Regions from separate parts of the Alteromonas sp. RW2A1 genome, predicted to be linked through region 1. Evidence: predicted binding sites of a transcription regulator. Region 1 holds the regulator's gene; the other holds the start of a gene.
The links. Region 1 encodes FNR, which switches genes on or off when oxygen is low (the NO sensors DNR and NnrR bind a similar motif). Its sites were predicted from a motif close to TTGATCTAGATCAA; they were not measured.
Positions count from the first base shown of each region.

Region 2: a site for FNR is predicted at 4,425-4,438, ahead of BM528_RS16325 (GbsR/MarR family transcriptional regulator). Genes of this name have one in related genera too.

Region 1 is NZ_CP018031.1:1,157,292-1,165,022, forward strand. It holds gene BM528_RS05205 (FixH family protein) at 79-558, shown strand; gene BM528_RS05210 (heavy metal translocating P-type ATPase) at 558-2,936, shown strand; gene ccoS (cbb3-type cytochrome oxidase assembly protein CcoS) at 2,938-3,153, shown strand; gene BM528_RS05220 (sulfite exporter TauE/SafE family protein) at 3,140-3,799, shown strand; gene fnr (fumarate/nitrate reduction transcriptional regulator Fnr) at 3,847-4,587, shown strand; gene uspE (universal stress protein UspE) at 4,689-5,612, shown strand; gene ttcA (tRNA 2-thiocytidine(32) synthetase TtcA) at 5,732-6,685, shown strand; gene BM528_RS05240 (patatin-like phospholipase family protein) at 6,685-7,686, shown strand; gene BM528_RS05245 (DUF2987 domain-containing protein) at 7,678-7,731, opposite strand, start outside.
Region 2 is NZ_CP018031.1:3,696,016-3,703,746, forward strand. It holds gene BM528_RS16310 (substrate-binding periplasmic protein) at 94-1,029, shown strand; gene BM528_RS16315 (ATP-binding protein) at 1,062-3,764, opposite strand; gene BM528_RS16320 (hypothetical protein) at 3,985-4,227, opposite strand; gene BM528_RS16325 (GbsR/MarR family transcriptional regulator) at 4,490-5,047, shown strand; gene BM528_RS16330 (cytochrome ubiquinol oxidase subunit I) at 5,059-6,267, shown strand; gene BM528_RS16335 (cytochrome d ubiquinol oxidase subunit II) at 6,277-7,284, shown strand; gene BM528_RS16340 (Lrp/AsnC family transcriptional regulator) at 7,383-7,731, opposite strand, start outside.

The DNA of each region.
Region 1 (7,731 bases):
ATAGCAAAGCAGAAAAAAGTAAAACAAAAGAGTGTCTATGCGTATGCAGTTAGCAAATAACATCGAGATTATCTATTAATGAATACACCTTGGTATAAACAATTTTGGCCCTGGTTTCTTATTGCTGTACCTGTGATAACAGCGGTTATGGGCGGCGTACTTTTAAATCTTGCGATTTCAACCGAAGACAGTTTAGTGGTTGATGACTATTACAAAGAAGGTAAAGCTATTAATGCTCGTCTGGATAAGGAAGATGTTGCTCGCAGACTTAATATGACGTCAGATCTCACTATCAACGATGGCAGTATTGCGCTGGAATTCCATTCTGGTATTCCAGCAGAGGGCAATGCCTTAAAACTTAATTTCTACCACGTCACGCTAGAAGAAAAAGACGTAAGTACCCTACTCAGCCGCGACGCCAACGGTATTTATCGCGGTTACATAGAAGAGAACTTAGATGGAAAATGGAAGGTATCTCTAACACCTGTAGATGAAAGCTGGAAAATAGAGAACACACTGATACTTCCTAATACCGACGTTATAAAGTTTAATCCTTAATGAAAGAGACCAACTGTTATCACTGCGGTTTACCCAATGATGACGACAAATGTTATGAAACTGTTGTACTGGGTGCAACCAGGCAAATGTGTTGCCCTGGTTGTCAAGCCGTTGCTGAAGCCATTGTTAACAACGGCCTAGAAGATTATTACCAGTTTAGAACAGAGCCCGCGCAAAAATCGGATGATAGCATTCTCGACACTCTCGATAGACTAAAAGTGTACGACGACCCAACCCTTCAAGACGAGTTTGTTTACGATGAGGGGCAGCACAAGCAAATTCAATTAACTCTCGAGGGTATTACTTGTGCTGCGTGTGGTTGGTTGATTGAAAAGCAACTCGCTAAAGTGAACGGCATACAGCAGGTTGCTGTTAATGTTCAAGAGCGCAGAGCATTAGTCACTTGGTCAGAATCAAAAATTAAGTTAAGCCAAATTCTCTCCACTCTGAAGCGAATTGGATACTCCGGTTCTCCCTTCCACCCCGACGAGCATGAAGCCAGTTACAAACGTGAAGAAAAGGTATTTATTAAAAAGCTTGGTTTAGCCGGCATCATGACCATGCAGGTAATGATGCTAATGACGGGCCTTTACTTCGACTGGTTTGGCGCTATTGAATTAGAAACTCGTCAATATTTTTACTGGGTAGCCTTAACGCTAACCACACCCGTGGTGCTGTATTCGGGGAGTACTTTTTATGTGGGTGCAGCAAAAGCCTTAAGCGCCAGAACCGTGAATATGGACGTGCCAGTCACAATAGCCATCTTCGGCACCTACATTGCGGGCATTCGCTCTACACTGCTCGAACAAGGAGAAGTGTATTTTGAGTCTATCTGTATGTTTATATTTCTGTTGCTTCTAAGTCGATTTTTAGAGCACAGAAGTCGGCATCGTGCCGCACAGATATCTGCAAATATGATGCAATATATTCCAGTATCAGCAACTAAATTGCTGCCCGACGGAAGCATGAGTGAATGCTTGGCAAAGCAGCTTAAACCCAATGATGTGGTGGTAATAAAACCGGGCGCTACCATTCCTGTTGACGGGCTAGTTGAAGAAGGTAGTGCGTCTGTCGACGAATCTATGCTAACAGGAGAATTTGATCCTGTCGTAAAACATGCCAAAAGTACCGTTTACGGCGGCACAATTTGCCGTGACGGGACGCTAACGGTAACGGTTACACATACACTCAAAAATGCCTTGGTAAATCAAATAATGCGCCTTCAGGCCAGCGCCATGGCAAGTAAACCAAAAGCTGCGCAACTGGCCGATGAGTTTTCGAGATACTTTGTCAGTGCAGTCTTGTTAATCGCATTATTAACCTATAGCTACTGGACCTATAACGGCAATGCTGATGCTTTTTGGATCACCATTTCTGTATTAGTAGCCACTTGTCCTTGTGCTCTAGGCCTTGCTACGCCTTCTGCATTAACCTGCGCAATGGCAAAACTCAACAAACAAGGCATTCTGTTAAAAAGGGCTGACGCCCTAGAGCAAATTACCACGATAAATACCGTTGCTCTTGATAAAACCGGTACTCTCACGCAAGGAAAGTTTAGCATCAAGCAAGACTGGTACGCAGACACGGTCGACAGCACCAAAGCGTGGGAAATTTCGGTTGCTCTAGAATCACGTTCTGAGCACCCTATTGCCAATGCCTTCTCTGGCGATGTATTACACAGGGTAAGCCAATTTTCAGTCACTCCGGGCGGCGGAATTAGTGGCGAAATAAACGGCGCTAATTTTACAATGGGTTCGGCGGCATTTTGTGAGATAAGTCCCGAGTCGTTGCCGATATCAGCCAATGTATATTTAGCCACAGACGGCAAATTAGTAGCGGCGTTTCAAGTAAGCGATAGTCTACGAAAAGACGCCAAAACCACATTAGATGCACTTGCCGTTCATAATGACTTGGTCGTGTTAAGTGGCGATACACAACAAAACGTAAACGAACTAACCGCTTCCCTACCCGTTTCGATGGCAATGGGTGGACTTACTCCTGAGCAGAAATTTGAAGAGGTACGGCTGCTTCAGTCACGCAATAAGAAAGTGATGATGATGGGAGATGGTATTAATGACGCTCCGGTTCTTGCCAGCGCCGATGTAGCTATTGCGGTAGGCAATGCAACGGATGTAGCTAAAACTGCCGCAGATGTTATTCTTCTTGGCGACCAGCTTCTTTCCGTCCCACTGTTAATTGAAACTGCCCACAAGGCAAAAACGAAAATTCGTCAAAATATCGGATGGTCTGTGCTGTATAACCTGATCATTCTACCGTTTGCGGTTTCAGGGCTTTTGTCGCCGTGGATGGCCGTTGTTGGCATGTCATTAAGCAGTATTATTGTCGTTACCAATTCAACCCGATTATTGAGCAAATAGCATGAGCATTATTTATGTACTTATTCCTATCGCTATTATTATTGTCGCCCTTGCCGTGGTAATCTTTTTTTGGGCGGTAAAATCGAATCAGTTTGAAGATCTAGATCGACAGGGCTACAGTATTTTGTTCGACGATGACCTCTCACCTGAGGAAAAGAAACTCGCAGAACAGCGCAAGCGAATTCAGCAAGAAAACGAAAAAAATGGATCAGATTAGCTATCTTTCTGCATTCCTTATTGGACTAGCTGGCGGGGTTCACTGCGTTGGTATGTGCGGGGGCATAGTATCTGCCTTGCGCATGGTAACTCCGAAAGATAAGCCTGCACTTCCTTTCACCCTTGCTTACAACAGTGGCCGTATTGCAAGCTATACACTTGCTGGTGCGATTACCGGCGCTCTTGGTAAAATAGCCACCGATTTTGTACCACTAGCGAATTACGTCCTTTCTTTGCTAAGCGGTGTGATGCTTTTCCTACTTGCTTGCTATTTAGGGAAGTGGTGGACTGGATTAACAGCGCTTGAAAGTGCAGGAAAGCATCTATTTAAATATGTTCAGCCCATTTCAAAACGCTTTCTCCCGTTTAAAACGCCCTTAAGCGCAATACCTTATGGCTTTCTTTGGGGGTGGTTACCCTGTGGGCTTGTATATTCCACTTTAACTTGGTCTCTTGCTGCAGGCTCTGCGATACAAGGCGCTGGAATTATGTTCTTTTTTGGTTTGGGCACATTGCCAACATTACTTGCTGTGGGCGCTGGCAGCCAGTATATTGTGAGAGGCTTTAGACACATTATTGTGCGTCAAGGTATTGCATCGGCCATGGCCTTGTATGCAGCTTATCTTATTTATAGCGCATTATCTTAAATGGTGTTGTAACATATACCCATGTTCATCCTAAGAGAATAGAAATTATGAGCAAAGGAAGCGGATTCTCTATCCACTGTCAAAACTGCAGCTTTAGTCATTTATGTTTGCCAGTGGCTTTGAATAAGACAGAAATCGAATCGTTAGACGATATCATTGAGCGTAAAAAACCTCTGCATAAAGGCGACACGCTAATAAACAATGGCGATACCTTTACTTCATTGTTTGCAGTAAGAACGGGCTCGTTTAAATCATTTGTTACCAATTCAGACGGCGAAGAGCAAATTACTGGCTTCCATTTTCCTGGTGACATCGTCGGTTTCGACGCACTGCGCGAAAGTAGGCATCAAAGTTATACTCAGGCGTTAGAAACCGCCATGGTTTGCGAATTACCCTACGAAACACTAGATGAGATGGCAGTTCAGTTTCCTAAATTACGCCATCAGATTATGAGCTTTATGAGTGCTGAGATAAAACAAGATCACGACATGATCATGATGCTCAATAAACGAACAGCCGAGGAGCGCTTGCTCTATTTCATCTCTCATCTTTCTCAGCGTTTTGAAGAGCGTGGTTTTTCACTCCGAGAGTTTCATCTTACAATGACCCGTAATGAAATTGGTAATTACCTGGGTCTTACCATTGAAACCATTAGTCGTTTGTTAAGCCGTTTTCAAAAAGAAAAGCTGATAAAAGTAGATGGGAAACTGATTACTATCCTCGACTTCGATGCTATTGATGGCAAGGTAACTGCGCTAAAAGGCCCCAGTATTGTTTGCAACGGTTAACAGCTTAACCGTTGCAACTGTTAAAATATTGATCTAAAACAACCCACACTTTCGCTATTGTCTATTACACTTAATGTATTGCTTCATAAGAAGGAGACATTATGATTGAGTGTAATCACATTTTGGCAATTGTTGATTCAGAGCGAGATAATCAGCCCGCATTAAGTCGAGCTCTTGAACTTGCCTCAAAAACCGGCGCCACCGTGACTGCCATGATGGTAGTTTATGACCTCTCTTATGATATGACGACCATGCTTAGTCCCGACGAGCGTGATACTATGCGAGACGCAGTTACAAAGGATCAATCGAAGTGGCTTGGGGAACAATTAAAGGAACAAGGCTTTTCCAACATTGATATTGTTGTTGAGTGGAATAACAGAGCCCACGAAGCCATCATTTACTACGCACTCAATAACCAAATAGACTTAGTGGTTAAAGCAACGAAAGACCACGACGACATCGCCTCAGTGTTGTTTACGCCAACCGACTGGCATCTAATGAGAAAGTGTCCTCGCCCTGTTCTCCTTGTAAAAGAGCACGACTGGCCGGAAGATGGCGAAATAATAGCTGCAGTGAATGTAGGCAGTGAAGATGAGGAACATGCTGCACTCAACGACAAAATAACCGTGATCGCGAACGAGTATGCAAGGCTGTTAAAAGGCCACGTTAACTTAGTGAATAGTTACCCTTCCACACCGTTGAATATTGCCATTGAGGTGCCAGAGTTCGATTCTGACAAATATCACAGCGCAGTTAAAAATCATCATCATGATGAAATGGACAAACACGCGGCGAAACATGGGGTTGCTCCTGACAAATGTATCGTAAAAGAAGGTTTACCTGAACGCGTTATCCCTCAAGTTGCCAAGGACATAGATGCCGAACTGGTGATCATAGGCACGGTAGGACGGGTTGGTATATCTGCCGCGCTAATAGGCAACACCGCAGAGCACGTTATTGATGCTCTTAACTGTGATGTATTAGCAATTAAACCTAACGGGTTTGTATCGCCTTATACGATCTAGCAACGCTGAGACATTTGTTTCGCCCTCAATCGGTTGAAGAAATTCTGGACACAACCGTAGTTAACAAAAGCCGCTTTATTGTATAATGGCGGCTTTTACACGAACCAAGTTAGTTAATTATGAGTTTAGGCACTAACGGCGCTAATACGTCGTCTTCTGCTGCGCAGGAAAGTAAGCAAAAGCACAGTTTCAATAAGCTACAAAAGCGTCTTCGCCGTAATGTGGGTAAAGCGATAGCCGACTTTGGCATGATTGAAGAAAACGACAAGGTAATGGTGTGTTTGTCCGGTGGCAAGGACAGCTATACCATGCTCGATATACTCATGTTCTTAAAACGTGTTGCGCCTATCCACTTTGACATTATCGCGGTAAATTTAGACCAAAAGCAGCCTGGCTTTCCTGAACATATCTTGCCTAATTACTTGGACAGCGTAAATGTAGATTACAAAATAGTGGAAGAAGACACCTATTCCATTGTTAAAGATAAAATCCCAGAGGGAAAAACCACGTGTTCGCTTTGCTCAAGATTGCGCAGAGGTATTCTATATCGCACGGCAAAAGAACTTGGTGCAACAAAAATAGCCCTTGGCCATCACCGCGATGACATGCTGGAAACTTTCTTTCTCAACATGTTCCATGGTGGGAAGTTAAAATCAATGCCGCCAAAACTAGTGAGCGACAATGGCGAACACATTGTTATACGCCCACTAGCCTACTGCACTGAAAACGATATTAAGGCGTATTCAGAAGCCTCCGACTTTCCCATTATTCCCTGTAACTTATGTGGTTCGCAAGAAAATCTACAGCGACAGCATATCAAGGGCATGTTGCAAGATTGGAACGCACGCTTTCCTGGCCGCATTGAGTCTATGTTCAGTGCACTTCAAAATGTCGCTCCCTCGCACTTAGTTGACAGTAACTTATATGACTTTAAGTCTATTACTACTCAGGAAGGGCCCGTAAAAGACGGTGATATTGGTTTCGACCAGCCTACATTTAATGTGCCTGATAACGCTCAAATGCCAGACTCTTCTGAAGTTATCGACATAGTAAACATTATGGAACCACGTTAATGAAAATTGGAATTGCATTAGGAGCTGGTGCAGCAAGAGGCTGGACCCATATTGGAATTATACAAGCTCTTGAAAAGCTGGGTGTTAAGATTGACATTGTGGCGGGCTGTTCTATTGGTGCATATGTTGGAGCAGCCTACTCTAGCGGCAAACTAGAAGGCTTAAAAGAATGGGCCTGCTCGCTCAGCGATTGGCAGGTGCTTGCACTAATGGGCGTTGGTTTGCGTCGAGGCGGCCTTGCAAGCGGCCAAAAAGTCTTCGACAAATTGGCCAGTGAATTTTGTGCAGACAGCTATGAGGCAATGAACAAGCCTTTCGCTTCTGTCGCTACCGATTTATATACTGGGCGTGAGGTGGTATTCGACTCTGGCCCGGTTGGTAATTCTATTCAGGCCTCTTGTGCTATCCCTGCACTTTTCTCTCCGGTTGCTTACGAAGACCGCTGGCTTGTTGATGGGGCTGTCGTTAACCCGGTGCCTGTGAATTTATGTCGACAGTTGGGAGCAGATTTTGTAATCGCAGTAAACCTCAACGCCGACTTTAGACCTCTTCGCTTAGAAAAACTTCGCAAGGATCACGAAGATAACCAGCAAAAAACCGAAGACTTTTTCACCAAAAGCCAGAACGTTCTCAAGCAGTGGTTTACCCCTGATAGTAAATCGGAAGATGAGTCACAGAACGATGGTCATTCACAAGAAAATAGCGATTCACTGGGCGCTGAGGTTATTGAAAAAGTAGAAGAAGAATTTACCGAAGTACCAGCAAAGGTGAATAAGAAAAATCCGCCGGGTATAATGAGCGTAATGAGCAGCTCATTGGAGATACTGCAGGCTCGTGTAACGCGCTCCCGTCTCGCCGGAGACCCACCTGACATTCTTATAGAGCCTCAACTCACCGATGTGGGTATTATGGAGTTTCACCGCGCAGAAGAGCTTTGCCAGAAGGGTGAAGAAACCATCACCCGACTCGCAGAACAAATTCGCTACCAGCTATTAACTTGAGGCCATAGCAGTAATACGAAGAGGGGCTTGAGGTAATGACAACCC
Region 2 (7,731 bases), 1.6 Mb from region 1:
GAGAGAATTAACTTGCTTATAAAGCGTGTTAGTCGTTTTACGTTCACCGCCCTTGTTTGCTTTTTTAGCACCGCTCTTTTTAGCGTGTCAGTAGTGTCTCAAACAAATTCGCTCACGCTTGCTGCAACTCCTTTTGAAACCTATGTTAACGACGATGGTGAGCCTGCCAGAATTAACGAGCTGGTTTTAGCTGCCTTTTCTCAAACCGAAACAGATGTAAAAGTAAAAGTTATGCGCCAAGCCTTTTTAGGCAGTTCTGTTCGTTCAGGAAAAGTAGACGGTGAATACGCCTATGTCGATATGGGCCAGAGCTTGGGCAACGTATTAACATCAGAAGTGTTTTTACCTCTTTACCTCTATGCCGCGAGTAAGGATGCCGATGTTGAAAACATAAAGATTTTTCAGCATCTAAAGCGTAACCGTGTAGCGGTTGAAAATCGTTTTGCCAACACGCCTAACTTTAGACTGCTGAAAGATATAAAGTGGTCTAGAAATCCGTCGACATTTGATGCTTTTCGCCAACTCGCCGACGACAGAGCCCCATACCTGGTGACCTCAGAGTTATTAATACGAGAATTTAATACGCTACTTGCCAACGATAGCGAAGAAACACTGCACTTTTCTTCTCAACCGCTCATTAAAAGCGGGTTTCAACTGGCAATACGAGACGATGTTGCTAACGCAAAAGAGATTATTGCTAAATTTAATGCTGCTATCTCTGCTATGCAAAAAAGCGGAGAATACAACACACTGTTGGGCATTAGTTGGCTACGCAAAGACATCAATAACGATGGAATTGCAGACTATATTGGTCACACCGACATTACCCGCGAAACCAGCTTACTTAAAACAGCCTATCGCCTTGATAACACACCCACGTCTGACAAAAGCCTGTTTGTCATTAACGGAGAGACCTTTTCTTCAAAAGCGCTAGCAGATGAAAAGCTTTCTAGTGCAAGCGCTGAGGTAGAAGAGCGAATATCTCTACTCGACGCCACAACCTACGAAACCTTACTGCAGCGCTGGTAGTGCCAAAAGGGCTCTCGGCAAACAGAGCCAACCTACATATACATTTCCAAAATGGTAAGCAACTCTTCGCCGTCTACAGGCTTAGATACATAATTATTAAACCCGGCCTTAAGCGCTTTTACCCTATCCGACGTGTAGGCATATGCCGTTAACGCCACCGCATTAAGTGAAGATATCTGACTAAACTCGCTAGAGCGAATTTTGAGCATTAACCCTAAACCGTCCAACTCCGGCATGCCAATATCAGAAAGCAGTAAATCGAACGCCTCTGGCATTTCGTTTATTTCTTTCCATGCCAGCAGGCCGTTTTTGACTACATTCACCCTAGCCCCGTTTGATTCGAGGAAAAGCTTAATAAAATCGCGGGCATCTTTCTCATCTTCGGCCACTAAAATACGCAGGCCGTTTAAACGGTAAGACGGTGTTAAGTCACTTATTTCGGTGTTTTTAGTTTCAATAATTTCATCAAACACATTTAACGGCGCAATAGGCAAAGATACAAAGAAAGTTGTGCCCGTATTAGGGCCATTGCTCTCTGCACGAATTTCTCCGCCGTGCATTTCTACCAAGCTCTTTACAATAGAAAGCCCAAGACCTAAGCCATTTTTGTTGTGCTCGTTCTTGCCTTGATAAAAGCGTTCAAAGACATGGGAGATCTGTTCTTGCGTCATGCCTTTGCCATTATCTTTTACCTTAAACAGGTAGTTTGAATGTTCACGCTTTCCTCGAATATGCACTGTTCCGCCCTTAGAGGTAAACTTAAGGGCATTACTCAATAGGTTGTTGATAACCTGCTTAATACGTAAATTATCGCCTAAAATCTGCGTATGTTCGTCTTCGCAGTTAATCGATAGCTGAATATTCTTACTTGCGAACCCAGCTTCAAACGACTTGGCTACTTCGGAAATAGAATGAGTTATCTTTAAAGAATGAGTACTGAGCTTCATCGTACCCGAGATAATGCGAGATAAATCAAGGATGTCGTTTATTAATGCCGCCTGAGTAGATGCAGCCCGCTTGATAACCCCTAACGCATCTTTCATTCTATCTACGTTGTCTAAATCCATTAGCGCTAAATCTGTCCAACCCACAATAGAATTGAGTGGTGAACGCAGTTCGTGAGAAATGCTGGCCAGAAACTGATCTTTGGCCTTATCAAGCTCTTCGAGCTTGTTGATTTGTTTATCAAGAGACGCTTTTAAACTCAAGGCATAAGGAATAAAGAGGTGATCGAAGCCTTCAATAATTAACTTATCATCTTCAGTCCAATCTACAGATTCATCTGCCACACTTTGTAAATACAACTCGAAAGAATTTCGAGGCGTTAATGATTTAAGCTGATCCTGCTTAGCCGCGTCACGTCCGGCCCAGCGAATCGTTTTATCTCGCTGCTCTCTAAACCATACCGTGTAGTAACCTAACTTTGCCGACACGCAAGATATGTACATCCCGCGAATACCGTTGAGGTTGCAAGAATCTGTCACCTGTTCAGCTAAGCGATTTAACGTAACCGACTGTTCTGAGTTTGGAATAGCAAACTTGTCTAGGAGCTTCATTAATGTGGATTCTGATGGCGTTTTTCCCACAAAGTAATTACTCGATGGTGTAACAACCGCCATGCCGCATGCATCAGCCACCTGCAGTAGGTCTTTTTCCTTTTGCTTAATCGCTTCAAGCGGGTTGGAGTAAGACGTTAGCTGATGAACAATGTTATTTAATGAACGCTGGCGATTTTGAAAATGCTCCTTTTTTTCGTGAAGCGTTTTAGTATGTAACTGCCATGCGTATAGATGTCCTAATGATTCACACACTAAGCGCTTTTTCTGATCTACGTATATAGGCTTTTTACTATGGCACGCTAACAAGCCCCACAGTTTGCCTTCAAACACTAGACTTACAGAAAAAGATGAGCGTACTCCCATATTTTTAAGATACGTAATGTGGGTGGGTGAAACTGAGCGCACCATTGACATTGAAAGGTCGAGGGGCGGCCGTTCAGAGTCTTCAATACGGGGCAAAAGTGGAATTACTGGCTCATCAACATCGAACACGCAGCGAACGCGATTCAGCAAATAAAGCTCTCTGGCCTGCTGTGGAATATCGGAGGCTGGAAATTTAAGCCCCTTAAAAGATTTACCCTCAGATTCCGTTGCCTCACCGATAACTTCACCGCAATGGTCTTCGTCGAATTGGTAAACCATAACGGCATCAAAACCAACATAGTCTTGAAAATATCGCGCTATGGCATCTGCCACATCGCCTATAGAGTCACTGTCATCCACGTCGGGCAACAAAGCGCGTAAGTCCATATCCATGGGCACCCACTGCTGCGCTGCTTCGTAACTTAATTGCGGAGTGGGCTCTAATTCGATAACCAGTAAACCATTTGATTCGTACGCTACGCCACTTCCCTCTTTTTCCCAGTCCTCAAGCCACAGCGCATTTTCTGCGAACTGCCACTGGTAAGCATGACGCACCTTGCCGCCTTGTACCGCTTCAAAGATGGTTTTAAAAGTGTGAGCTTCCGGATTGGGGATAGTAAAAAGCTCAGTAATAAGCGTTTCCCCGGGAACAATGTCTACTTTGAATAGTTCTCGAATATTACTGCTTACCACTTGAATGGTTTTATCTGCAGGATTGAGGGCAATCACATAACCGAAACTTTGAACACTTTCGATAAGGTGGATGGGTTCGTCTTCACAATTCTTCATTAATTGTGGTGAAGCTTGACTCATAGTGGAAACCTTTTTTCTGATACACCACTATCTAGCAAGAGATGAGGTGTCATTCAGGCGCAATGAGTAAGCCCCTGAAAGAATCACTAATCGGACATGTTAAAGGTTATGCCGCCAATAATCACTTTTTTGCGCCGCATTTACTATGGAATACCATGAAAGCACAAAATAATTGGATGAACTGACTGTTCAAACGGTTCGGTGCATTTATAAGAGCCTTTTACATAGTATCTACTATAGTTGACGGCTTTAGAAATAGGCAGGCAATAACGCTACCAAAACTTAATCCCAGTGTTATAAGAACAAATGCCTGAACAGCGTCCATCGATAGTATATGGCCGAAAAAGGTCACTAAATACGCGCCGGCAGCAGCACCAGACAAATGGAAAAAGCCTACTAATGCGGCTAAAAAGCCTGCTGAAGTGCCTGAAAAACCCAGCATAATGGTTACACTGCAAGGCATGGCTATACCGATAAAAGGCTCGCGGGGACATTTGCTTGGCGTTTTTTTGTGACATTGCCAATCTCATACCGAAGCTATCCAAAGTGCTGAAAACGTAATATATCCTACGCTACCGCTTTCATATTACAGTTTAAATGCATTCCTCCAAAGCCAAGACCTAAGTGTCTTTATGAAATCATATTTAATGTTGAAAAAGATTGATCTGCATCAAATGGAGTATTAAACTTTCAGTAATTTCTGAAACTTCAATAGGCGCAAAAAAATGAAGATGACACCTCTTATTACATCAGCTGTTATGCACTTTGGTGAGATGGGAAGCCGCTGGGGCTTTAACAGAACAGTTGGTCAAATTTTGGCGCTTATTGTGCTAAACGATGAGCCCATTTCAGCACAGGAAATTGCTGATGCACTAAATATCTCTCGAGGAAACACCAGTATGGGGCTAAAAGAGCTTCAATCTTGGCGGTTGATCAAACAGCACCTTGTGCCAGGTGAGCGTAAAGAATTTTTCATTCCTGCTGGCGATATTTGGACTTTGGCAAATAGGGTGTTTGAAGAAAGGCGTAAGCGCGAAATAGACCCCACATTAAGCTTACTGCGCGATCTTTTACTCGATGAGCCTGCCAACGGCACAGAAGTTGGTGCGCAAGAAAAACTAAGTGAAATACACGATTTATTGGAATCCATTACGGCATGGTCTGAGGAATTACAAAACCTTGGCCCTGAAAAATTAAACACGCTGATGAAACTCGGTTCAGGCGTTGGCCGTATGCTAGAGCTTAAGGACAAGATTTTACCGGGTAAAAACAGTGTCAATTAGGGAGACCCTCCGTGGATGTATTCTTGCTGTCTCGTTTACAATTTGCTCTAAATATTAGTTTTCATATTTTATTTCCAACCATCACCATGGCTATGGGTTGGTTTCTTTTCTACTTTAAACTACGTTCGAACACCTCAGGCCATCCAGTGTGGATGCGTATGTACCGATTTTGGGTGCGGGTTTTTGCCCTGAGCTTTGCATTAGGCGTAGTCAGCGGCGTTACCATGTCATTTCAGTTTGGGACTAACTGGCCCGGATTTATGGAAAAGGTGGGGAACGTGGCGGGCCCGTTACTGGGCTACGAAGTGCTTACGGCCTTTTTCTTAGAAGCCACGTTTTTGGGCATAATGCTATTTGGCATTCGCCGTGTGCCGAACTGGCTACATACTACCTCAACACTTATTGTGGCTCTTGGCACCACTACGTCTGCCTTTTGGATTTTAGCGCTCAATAGCTGGATGCAAACACCGCAAGGTTTTGAGGTTGTCGATGGGGTGGTATACGCCACATACACTGCGGCAGTGCTTATCCCGCTGCAAATATTTGCAGGTGATATGCATGGATTAAACACACTTGAACACCAGCCGCAAAAAGTAGCTGCTATGGAAGGATTGTGGGAAACCACTGAAGGCGCTCCGCTACTGCTATTCGCCATTCCCGATGAGGATAATAAGGAGAATCACTTCGAAATACCTATTCCGTATGCAGCAAGCCTTATTCTTACTCACGACTTGAAGGGTGAGCTGAAAGGTCTTAACGAGTTTGAGGGGGAACACCCGCCTGTAGCACCTGTATTTTACGGCTTTAGGGTAATGGTAGGAATGGGAATGCTCATGCTTGCAGTGTCTTGGCTAGGCAGTATTTATTTAATGCGAAACCGCGCGTTTCCGTTATGGCTCAAGCGCACGTTTGTGGGTATGGCGTTCAGCGGTTGGGTAGCCACCCTTGCGGGCTGGTATGTCACAGAAATTGGTCGCCAGCCTTATTTGGTAAGTGGTGTGCTAAAAACAGCGGATGCTGTCACTCAGCTACCACCAAGCAATGTGGCAATGTCGTTCACACTTTATGCGGTCATCTATACAGGGTTGCTTATTGCCTATATCAGTACGTTAATGCTGATGTGTCGTCGCGCCGTGGAGATTGAAGAAATCACCACAGAGGAACGAGAAGTCGCAAAGGCTAAAATCAAACCCAACAATACCAACCCGGTAGCGGTGTAAGGAGCTATGATGTTTGAAAATGTATCTCCACAAATGCTCGGCAACATATACGTGGGCCTGCTGGGGCTATCTATTCTGCTTTACGCCATATTAGATGGGTATGATTTAGGTGTAGGTGTATTAATTCCGCCACGTACTGAAGCATTTAGAGACGATATGATCGCGTCTATTGGGCCCTACTGGGACGCAAACGAAACCTGGCTGGTATTGGCAGTAGGTCTGTTGCTGATTGCTTTTCCCGAGGCGCACAGCAAAGTGCTGCAAGCACTGTATCTTCCGGCAACATTTATGCTGCTTGGTCTAATTTTACGAGGTGTTGCCTTTGATTTTAGGGCGAAGGTAGTGCAGGTACAAAAGCGTAAGTGGGATTTAGTCTTTAAGTACGGCTCTTTACTTACCACTCTTGCACAAGGCTATATGCTGGGTATTTATGTGACTGGATTACGCACAGATATATGGGCACAGGCATTCGCGCTGCTGGCTGCACTAGGTGTAACTGCTGCTTACGCCTTTATTGGCTCTTGCTGGCTTATTCTTAAATCTGAAGGAGCGCTGCAGGAAAAAGCGTATTACTGGGCTAAACGTGGTTTGGGCATACTGGCGGCCGGCATAATTGCGGTAAGCATAGCCAATCTTACGCTTCATACAGAAATAAGAGAGCTGTGGCTGTCGGCACCTTGGGGCATTATGCTATTTGCCATACCCGCTACCTGCTTTGCTCTGCTTGCGCTGTGCGGCGTGTTACTAAAAAAACTGCCTGAGGGCAACGGAAAAGGCGAGTGGCTACCGTTCTTTATCGCGCTATTAGTCTTTCTGCTGAGCTTTGCGGCTTTCGCTATAAGCTATTATCCGTTTATTATTCCGGGGCAAATGACCATATCGGATGCATTAAGTGATGCAAGTTCGCTGCGGTTTTTACTGGTTGGCGTGGTAATTGTAGTGCCTGTAATTTTGGCCTACACCCTTATGGTGTATAAGATCTTTTCTGGGAAATCGCAGAAATTATCGTATTACTAGGGCGTGTGAAAAGTGCAAAACGGGGAGCTATTAGCTCCCCATTTTTTTTTGCTGCTGTAACACGCTCTCTTTATATGAGGGTGTTATAAATCGGGCTGTTACAAGTGAGTAAGCGGAACGGCAGTTGTATATTTAATCTGCTCCATTGCGAAACTCGATGTTACATCTGAAAAACCAATACCGTTTACCAATCGCTTATAAAAATGATCGAAGCTCGCCATGTCGGTTACCAGCACTTTTAACAGGTAATCATACTCGCCTGACATTCGGTAACACTCAACGACTTCGTCAAAAGACGACGCGTGGTTAGCAAAATTTGACAGCCATTTGCCATCGTGACTCCCTGCTTTTACCTGCACAAACACGGTCATGGTAAGGCCTAAAGTTTGCGCCTGTAACAATGCAACGCGACGAGAAACGATTCCGCTTGTTTCTAACTTTTGTATT